2 regions of the Paraburkholderia largidicola genome follow, and region 1 is predicted to be linked to the other one. Evidence: predicted binding sites of a transcription regulator. Region 1 holds the regulator's gene; the other holds the start of a gene.
What was found. Region 1 encodes HrcA, which represses chaperone genes, less so after heat shock. Its sites were predicted from a motif close to TTAGCACTCNNNNNNNNNGAGTGCTAA; they were not measured.
Positions count from the first base shown of each region.

Region 1 (4,211 bases):
ATCGGGCCGCATCAACAGTTGATGTGCGTGCTGGCCGTGAATATCGACGAGCATTTCGCCGACTTCGCGCAGTTGTGTGAGAGTTGCCGCCGTACCGTTGATGAACGCGCGCGAGCGGCCGTTGCCATCCACCACGCGACGCAGCATCACGGTGTTGCCGTGCTCCGTCTCGTCGGCGGCGAGCGCCTGTTCGTCGAGCCATGCGTCGACGAGCGGATGCGTGTCGAACTCGGCGGTGATATCCGCGCGCGCCTCGCCGTTGCGCACGACGCTCGCGTCGGCGCGGGCGCCGAGCGCCAGCGCCAGCGCGTCGATGAGAATGGATTTGCCGGCACCCGTTTCGCCGGAAAAGACTGTGAAGCCGCTGTCGAATTCAAGGTCGAGCGCGGCGACGATGACGAAGTCGCGTATCGAGAGGTGGCGGAGCATGGCTCGTCTGTGTGGCGTGGCTGGCGTGAGTTGGTGTGGTGTGTTGTCGTTACGCTCGGGCTTGTCAGCAGGCGGCGCCGGGGAGAATTCAGTCGCGTGGATCGTCTTCGTGCGACGGATACTCGTTCCAGTGCAGCTTCTTGCGCAGCGTCGCGTAATAGCTGTAGCCGACAGGATGCAGGAAAGGCACCGTGTGGCGCGAGCGGCGCACGTCGATCGTGTCGTTCAGTTCGAGCGCGGTGAACGACTGCATGTCGAAGTTCACGTTGACATCGCGGCCCGAGATGATCTGAATACTGACCTTGGAGTCGTCCGGGATCACGATAGGCCGGTTCGACAGCGCGTGCGGCGCGATCGGCACGAGCACGAGGCCTTGCAGCTGCGGATGCAGAATCGGCCCTTGCGACGACAGCGCATAAGCCGTCGAACCCGTCGGCGTCGCGACGATCAGCCCGTCCGAGCGCTGGTTGTACATGAAGCGGCCATCTACCGACACGCGCAGTTCCGCCATGCCCGAAAAGCCCGAACGGTTCACCACGACGTCGTTGAAGGCGAGCGCATGGTAGATGGGCTGGCCGTCGCGCATGATCCGCGATTCGAGCAGTGTGCGCTCTTCGCGCTCGAAGGTGCCCGACAACATCTGCGGAATGATCTCGCGCATGTCGGTGATCGGGATGTCGGTGATGAAGCCCAGCCGCCCGTGGTTGATGCCGATCAGCGGCGTCCTGTACGGCGCCAGTTGGCGGCCGATGCCCAGCATCGTTCCGTCGCCGCCGAGCACGATGGCTACGTCCGCGCGCGCGCCGATCTCCGCCGGGCGCAGCGCGGGCCATTGCGACGCGCCGATTTCCTGCGCGGTTTCCGCCTCGAACACGACGTCGAAGCCGAGCTTCCCGATGCACGCGGCGAGCGCGGTCAGCGGTTCCCCGATGCCCGGCGTATTGCTGCGCCCGACGAGCGCAACGGTCTTGAACTGGCTGTTAGCTTGCATGCCGGCATTACACCATAGGTGCGACCTGAAAAGAACCGTCGAAGGCGGCGCCACGCCCGTCGGGGCTGACGCGCGACGGCCGCGCGATGCCAGCCAGCCTTCGCCCGATTATCGTTAGAATGGTGAAGTCCTCATGACAGACGTGACGACTGTCTGGATCCATGCGAAGCGGCTTGTGCGCGGGCGGGGTGCCGCGCAGGGCGCGCACGGCTGTCAAGCCGCCGCGCCGCGTGCCGCCGCGCGCTCGCCGCCATGCGGTGGTTACGCTAAAATTTTTCGCCATGCTAGATCCTCGCGCACAAACCCTCCTGAAAACGCTGATCGAGCGATATATCGCCGAAGGTCAGCCGGTCGGCTCGCGCACGCTCTCGCGGTACTCCGGGCTCGAACTCAGCCCGGCGACGATCCGCAACGTGATGTCCGATCTGGAGGAGCTGGGGCTCGTCATCAGTCCGCATACGTCGGCGGGACGCATTCCCACGCCGCGAGGCTACCGGCTTTTCGTCGACACCATGCTCACCGTCGAGTCGGCCGCCGACGAAGACGCCGTGATGCGCGCGGTGAAGACCACGCTGCAACCGGGCGAGCCGCAGAAGGTGGTCGCAGCGGCCGCCAGCGTGCTGTCCAATCTGTCGCAGTTCGCGGGTGTGATCCTCACGCCGCGCCGGAGCCATGTGTTCAAGCAGATCGAATTTCTGCGTCTGTCCGACAAGCGCATTCTGCTGATCATCGTGACGCCGGAAGGCGACGTGCAGAACCGCATCATGGCGACGCAGCGCGATTTCTCGCCGTCGCAGCTCACGGAAGCCTCCAATTACATCAACGCGCACTTCGCGGGCCTGTCGTTCGACGAGGTGCGCCTGCGTCTGCGCGAAGAAATCGACGAACTGCGCGGCGACATGACCACGCTGATGCACGCGGCCGTTACCGCAAGCACGGACGTCACGGATACGGGCGAAACCGTGCTGATTTCCGGCGAGCGCAATCTGCTCGAAGTGGCCGACCTTTCGTCGGACATGGCGCGGCTGCGCAAGCTGTTCGATGTATTCGATCAAAAGACGAGTCTCCTTCAGTTGCTCGACGTCTCGAGCCACGCGCAAGGCGTGCAGATTTTCATTGGCGGCGAGTCGAACCTCGTCCCCATCGAGGAAATGAGCGTGGTGACCGCGCCGTACGAAGTGAACGGCAAGATCGTCGGCACGCTCGGCGTGATCGGCCCGACGCGCATGGCCTACAACCGCGTGATTCCCATCGTCGACATCACTGCGCGCCTGCTTTCGATGACGCTCAGCCAGGGGTAACGTCGAGCCCGGCATGGTGTACATCATGCGCGGCGTTTTTCGCCGTGCCAATTGGCCGAACGGCCAGGTATCGGCGGCAGACCGCGCCGCTATAATGGGCTTCCTGATTCATTACGTGCCGCGCGCTTGCACGGCTCTTTCCCTTTGCCTATGCGCTTCGACCTCGAGCGGCCCTCGCAGAATGCTGCGGCACATCGTGTCGCCGTGTTGCTGATCAATCTCGGTACGCCCGATGCGCCGACGCCTCGCGCCGTGCGGCGCTATCTCGCGCAGTTTCTGTCCGATCCGCGCGTGGTCGAGATTCCGTCGTTCGTGTGGCAAATCATCCTGCGTCTGTTGATCCTGCCGTTTCGCGGCGTGGCCTCGGCGAAGAAATACGCGGCCGTCTGGATGCCTGAAGGCTCGCCGCTGCGCGTGCATACGGAAAAGCAGGTGGAAGGGCTGCGGCATCTGCTGCACCTGAACGACTACACGGTGATCGTCGACTACGCGATGCGTTACGGCACGCCCGGCATTCCCGCCATGCTCAACCAGCTGAAGCTGGCGGGCGCCGAGCGCATCCTGTTGATGCCGATGTACCCGCAGTATTCGTCGTCGACCACGGCCACGGCATTCGACGACGCATTCGCCGCGCTCAGGCGGATGCGCAACCAGCCGGAGATCCGCACCGTGCGCCAGTACGCGGATCATCCCGCTTATATATCGGCGCTCGCGGCGCAGGTGAACCATTACTGGCATGCGCATGGACGGCCGGACTTTGCGGCGGGCGACAAGCTGGTGCTGAGCTTTCACGGCGTGCCCAAGCGCACGCTCGATCTGGGCGACCCGTATCACGAGCAATGCCAGCAGACGGCGTCGCTGCTGATGCATGCGCTTGGGCTCACGACGGTGGAATGTCGCGTGACGTTTCAGTCGCGCTTCGGCAAGGCCGAATGGCTGCAGCCTTATACGGCGCCGACGCTCAAGGAACTGGGCGCGGCGGGCGTGCATCGCGCGGACGTGTTCTGTCCGGGCTTTACGGCAGATTGCCTGGAGACGATCGAGGAAATCGGCATGGAAGTGCGCGACGAATTCGTGCACGCGGGCGGGAAAGTTTTTCACGCCATTCCCTGCCTGAACGCGTCGCCCGCGTGGATCGCGGCGCTCGGCGAGATCGTCGCGCAGCATCTGCAAGGCTGGCCGGTGCAGGTGAGCGCGCCGCAAAGCGCGTCCGTCGCCTGAGTTTTTCGTGTCCGGCATGCAATCTGCATTCGTAGATCGGCTTATGGCGTCTGGAAACGCCTGAAGAAGGACTGATGAACTACAAGATTTCTACCGAACCGGGCGCTCGCTTGCGCATCGACAAATGGCTGTGGGCGGCGCGCTTCTTCAAGACGCGCTCGCTGGCAACCGATGCCGTCGAGAAGGGCCGGGTGCGGATCGGCGGCGCGACGGTGAAGCCGGCCAAGGATGTGCGGGTCGGCGATCTGGTCGAGATCGAGATCGAACGG
Region 1 covers NZ_AP023174.1:3,030,041-3,034,251, reverse strand. The annotation lists gene recN (DNA repair protein RecN) at 1-429, opposite strand, end outside; gene PPGU16_RS13440 (NAD kinase) at 518-1,420, opposite strand; gene PPGU16_RS13435 (hypothetical protein) at 1,428-1,703, opposite strand; gene hrcA (heat-inducible transcriptional repressor HrcA) at 1,702-2,721, shown strand; gene hemH (ferrochelatase) at 2,872-3,942, shown strand; gene PPGU16_RS13420 (RNA-binding S4 domain-containing protein) at 4,017-4,211, shown strand, end outside.

Region 2 (4,211 bases), 170 kb from region 1:
CGATTGCGCTGCGTGCGCGGATCAGCGCGACGCCGCCGCCAGCCACGATGCCTTCTTCCACAGCTGCGCGCGTTGCGTGCAGTGCGTCTTCGACACGTGCCTTCTTTTCCTTCATTTCGACTTCGGTCGCAGCGCCAACCTTGATCACTGCCACGCCGCCTGCCAGCTTGGCAACGCGTTCTTGCAGCTTTTCACGGTCGTAGTCCGACGTCGCTTCTTCGATTTGCGTGCGCACTTGCTTCACGCGCGCTTCGATGCTTGCTGCTTCGCCAGCGCCGTCGATGATCGTCGTGTTTTCCTTGCCCACTTCGATACGCTTCGCTTGACCGAGTTCGTTCAGCGTTGCCTTTTCGAGCGTCAGGCCGGTTTCTTCAGCGATGACCTGACCACCCGTCAGGATCGCGATGTCTTCCAGCATCGCCTTGCGACGGTCGCCGAAGCCCGGAGCCTTGACAGCCACCGTCTTCAGGATACCGCGGATGTTGTTGACGACCAGCGTAGCCAGCGCTTCGCCTTCGACGTCTTCAGCGATGATCAGCAGCGGACGGCCAGCCTTTGCGACTTGCTCGAGAACCGGCAGCAGATCACGGATGTTCGACACCTTCTTGTCGTGCAGCAGCACGAACGGGTTGTCCAGAACGGCGACTTGCTTGTCCGGGTTGTTGATGAAGTACGGCGACAGGTAGCCGCGGTCGAATTGCATACCTTCGACAACGTCCAGCTCGTCTTGCAGCGACTTGCCGTCTTCAACGGTGATGACGCCTTCCTTGCCGACCTTGTCCATCGCTTCAGCGATGCGATCGCCGATCGACGTGTCGCTGTTCGCCGAGATCGCGCCAACCTGTGCGATTTCCTTGTTGGTCGTGCAGGGCTTGCTGATCTTGCGCAGTTCTTCGATAGCTGCTGCGACTGCACGGTCGATACCGCGCTTCAGGTCCATCGGGTTCATGCCCGATGCAACGTACTTCATGCCTTCGCGAACGATCGACTGGGCCAGAACCGTCGCCGTCGTCGTACCGTCACCGGCGTTGTCGCTGGTCTTAGAAGCGACTTCCTTGACCATTTGCGCGCCCATGTTCTGGAGCTTGTCCTTCAGCTCGATTTCCTTCGCGACGGACACACCGTCCTTCGTGACCGTCGGGCCGCCGAAGCTGCGTTCGAGAACAACGTTACGGCCCTTCGGACCCAGCGTGACCTTCACTGCGTTGGCGAGAATGTTCACGCCTTCAACCATCTTGGCACGGGCGGAATCGCCGAACACGACGTCTTTAGCTGCCATCTTCTAACTCCTTGAATTCTTGAGAATGAACCGGGACAAGTGATTACTTGTTGACAACGGCCATGATGTCTTCTTCGCGCATCACCAGCAGTTCGTTGCCGTCGACCTTGACGGTCTGGCCTGCGTACTTGCCGAACAGGACGCGGTCGCCGACCTTGACGTCGAGCGCGATCAGGCCGCCCTTGTCGTCACGCTTGCCCGGGCCGACAGCCAGGATTTCGCCTTGATCCGGCTTTTCTGCTGCGGCTTCGGGGATCACGATGCCCGACGCGGTCTTGGTTTCCTGATCCAGACGCTTGACGATCACGCGATCATGCAAAGGACGAAGGTTCATGGATAGATCCTCTCTTGATTGGGACTGAAGAACGCTGAGGTATGCCGGCTGGCGCCGCCAACCAGCGGAGTTGTTAGCACTCTCGTGCGGTGAGTGCTAATTATATGGACGAGGGATCACAAATTCAAGGAGAGACGGATGATAGCGCCCCCGCGTCGGCCGGCGCAGTTCAATCCGACTGAAGAAAAGTCGGCGGATTGAAAATAGTCCATCAAAAACAATGGCTTACGATTTTCACGCAGATCGCGAGCTAAGCCATGAAGACTGCCGGATGCAGCCCTGCGCTGAAACTGGCGGCTTCTAGGTGAAATCCCGTAATCGCCATTCGTACGCAGCCTGACCCACTCCCGCCCCTGATCCGGCCCCACAACGCTGACGCCGCGGCCTGTCTTTTTGCGTCTCGAACTTTATCGACTACCCACAAAGACACCGTGCAAATCAGCCAGGAACCGGTAGCCAGAAAAACGTCGCATCCGGCATCCGAATACTGTGCGATGACGCACAGGTACATCGGACCGCAGTCGCTAAGATCGACCCGAAATCGTAGCTATCCGAACTAAACGGACGGAGAACGCGAAGTCCGTTTGCGGCTTTCATACGAACGTCACACATCGTCACGATTCGGCTCGGAACCCTGTTTCCCGATGGAACCGGACACAGCCATTAGAGGTTGAATGATGACCAACGCCATCCATGCCGTCCGCCAATTTCAGCCCTTCCTGGAGTACCTACAGGAAGGCAAGCAAAGCCGCACGCAGAATCCGCACGTCGAAAAAGCCCATCTGATGACGATCGAGCCGTCGAGTCACGTCGTGATTTCGCGGGAAGGACGGCAGAGACTGGCGGCCGAGCGGCAGACAGAGCAGCAGTTCGATTGGGAAATTTAGGTTTGACTGCGCCGCGGCTGTGCGTCGCCGACCTCACGTACTCGAAAGGCACCGACGCACAGAACGAACGTGGAGCGCAGATCACCTGCGTCCACGCGACACAATTACTTCGTGGTCACCGATACAGCGGGCGAAAGGCTTCCCCCGTCCGAGGCGCGCATGGCGCTCGTCTGCGCATCGCCGCCATCGCGGGCCGGCGCCACCCAGGCGGCAGGCGCCGCGTTGTTCGCTGACGGACGGGCACTGTCCGTCGGCGTGCCCGGCGGCAATGGCGGGAGCGTCGGCAAGCCAGTCGGCAATCTCGTCGGCGCACTGTTGGCAACGACGGGCGGCGGTTTGCGCGGTGCCGGCGCAGCCTTCTCGCCTAGCGGCTTCCATCCTGTCGAAAGGATCGCCCGCTGAAGCAGAGCCTGAGCCTCCACGCTGCCGACATCGATCGCGAGCGCCTGGTTGGAGAGCTTGAATACACAACTCCATATCTTGTCGTTCGCACAGCTGTTCGCCACGCCTATCGCAACGTCACGTCGGTTCTCCCGATCCTTGACTTCGGTTTGCATCCGCAATGCGTCAGCGTTGCTGGGCGCCAGCAACAACGCATCCGACACTGCCGATTTCGCTTGTGTCAGGTCGTTCCGCTCGAGACTTGTGCGTGCGTCGCTGAGCGCATCGGATATCCCCCGATGCAACTGCGCGCCGCCTGGCGCGCGCGATACGACCGGCTGCGCGATCCTGTTGACGGCGGGCTGACCCGTGGCGGCCATCGAGGGCGCATCGTCCTTTGGAGGCGGCATGTACTGAGGCATCGGGCGGCTCGAAGTGTCCGCAACTGTCGACAGATCGCCGCTATCGCTGTTCCGTGTATGGCCATGACCTAGCCAGAGATAGCCCGCCACACCAAGCAGGAGCAGACCAGCCAAAGGTATCGCGCCCCTGGTGACGACCCAGCGGCGGATTGCCTGCGGCAGAGAGGGCGACACGATGTCCGGCGAAAAGTCCGGATCTCCCGCCCCTTGCCAGACGACGTTCGGCGCGGCACATTCGGTCGGTTCGTCGGCGATCGGGGCTGGGTATCGGGTTTCGGACTGGACGGCTCTCAACTGCGCTTGAGCACGCTTCGGCCGATCGGCCTCGAGCGGGCGGCTGACGCCGCAGTAGGGGCAGAAATTGACGTACTGATACAGCACGCCGCCACAAGTGCTGCAGGGCGTCGGAAACCTGACGGCGGGCGTGGTCGTTTCGGCAGACATGCTTGAACCCCAACCAAATGTGCGCGATGCCATGTCGTCAGACTCGGCGTCGATCTGACGACAGACGACAGAGTCAGCGGAACTCGCCATCCACTTCTCGCGGAGAAGCGGAGAGCCCGGCCGCAGGGCCGGTAACTGCGCAACAGAGTGCTTTATCGCACGTCGCATCAGGCGACGGTGTTAGCTATCGCACATACGTTACGAACTTATAGAAGAGAACGATTTTCTCCTCTGACTTTTCATGGACGTATGAGGCGTGCGGCGCTTTGCAGATGAAACAGCGAAGGCAGGCGAATGAAAAACCGTCGACAAAAAAATGGCGACCTTCCGGTCAGAGAAGGTCGCCATGCTGCGCAAACATCGATCAGTTGGCAACGGAACGATGCACAAGCGTCCGCGTTACCGGGAAAAACAGACTCTACGACAAGGCATCAAACCCCACTATCCACCCGCACGCCCGCGCG
Region 2 covers NZ_AP023174.1:2,864,185-2,868,395, forward strand. The annotation lists gene groL (chaperonin GroEL) at 1-1,279, opposite strand, end outside; gene PPGU16_RS12740 (co-chaperone GroES) at 1,323-1,613, opposite strand; gene PPGU16_RS12745 (hypothetical protein) at 2,288-2,500, shown strand; gene PPGU16_RS12750 (hypothetical protein) at 2,605-3,747, opposite strand; gene PPGU16_RS12755 (MFS transporter) at 4,179-4,211, opposite strand, start outside.
Region 2: the regulator HrcA is predicted to act here: its motif matches at 1,687-1,713, upstream of PPGU16_RS12740 (co-chaperone GroES).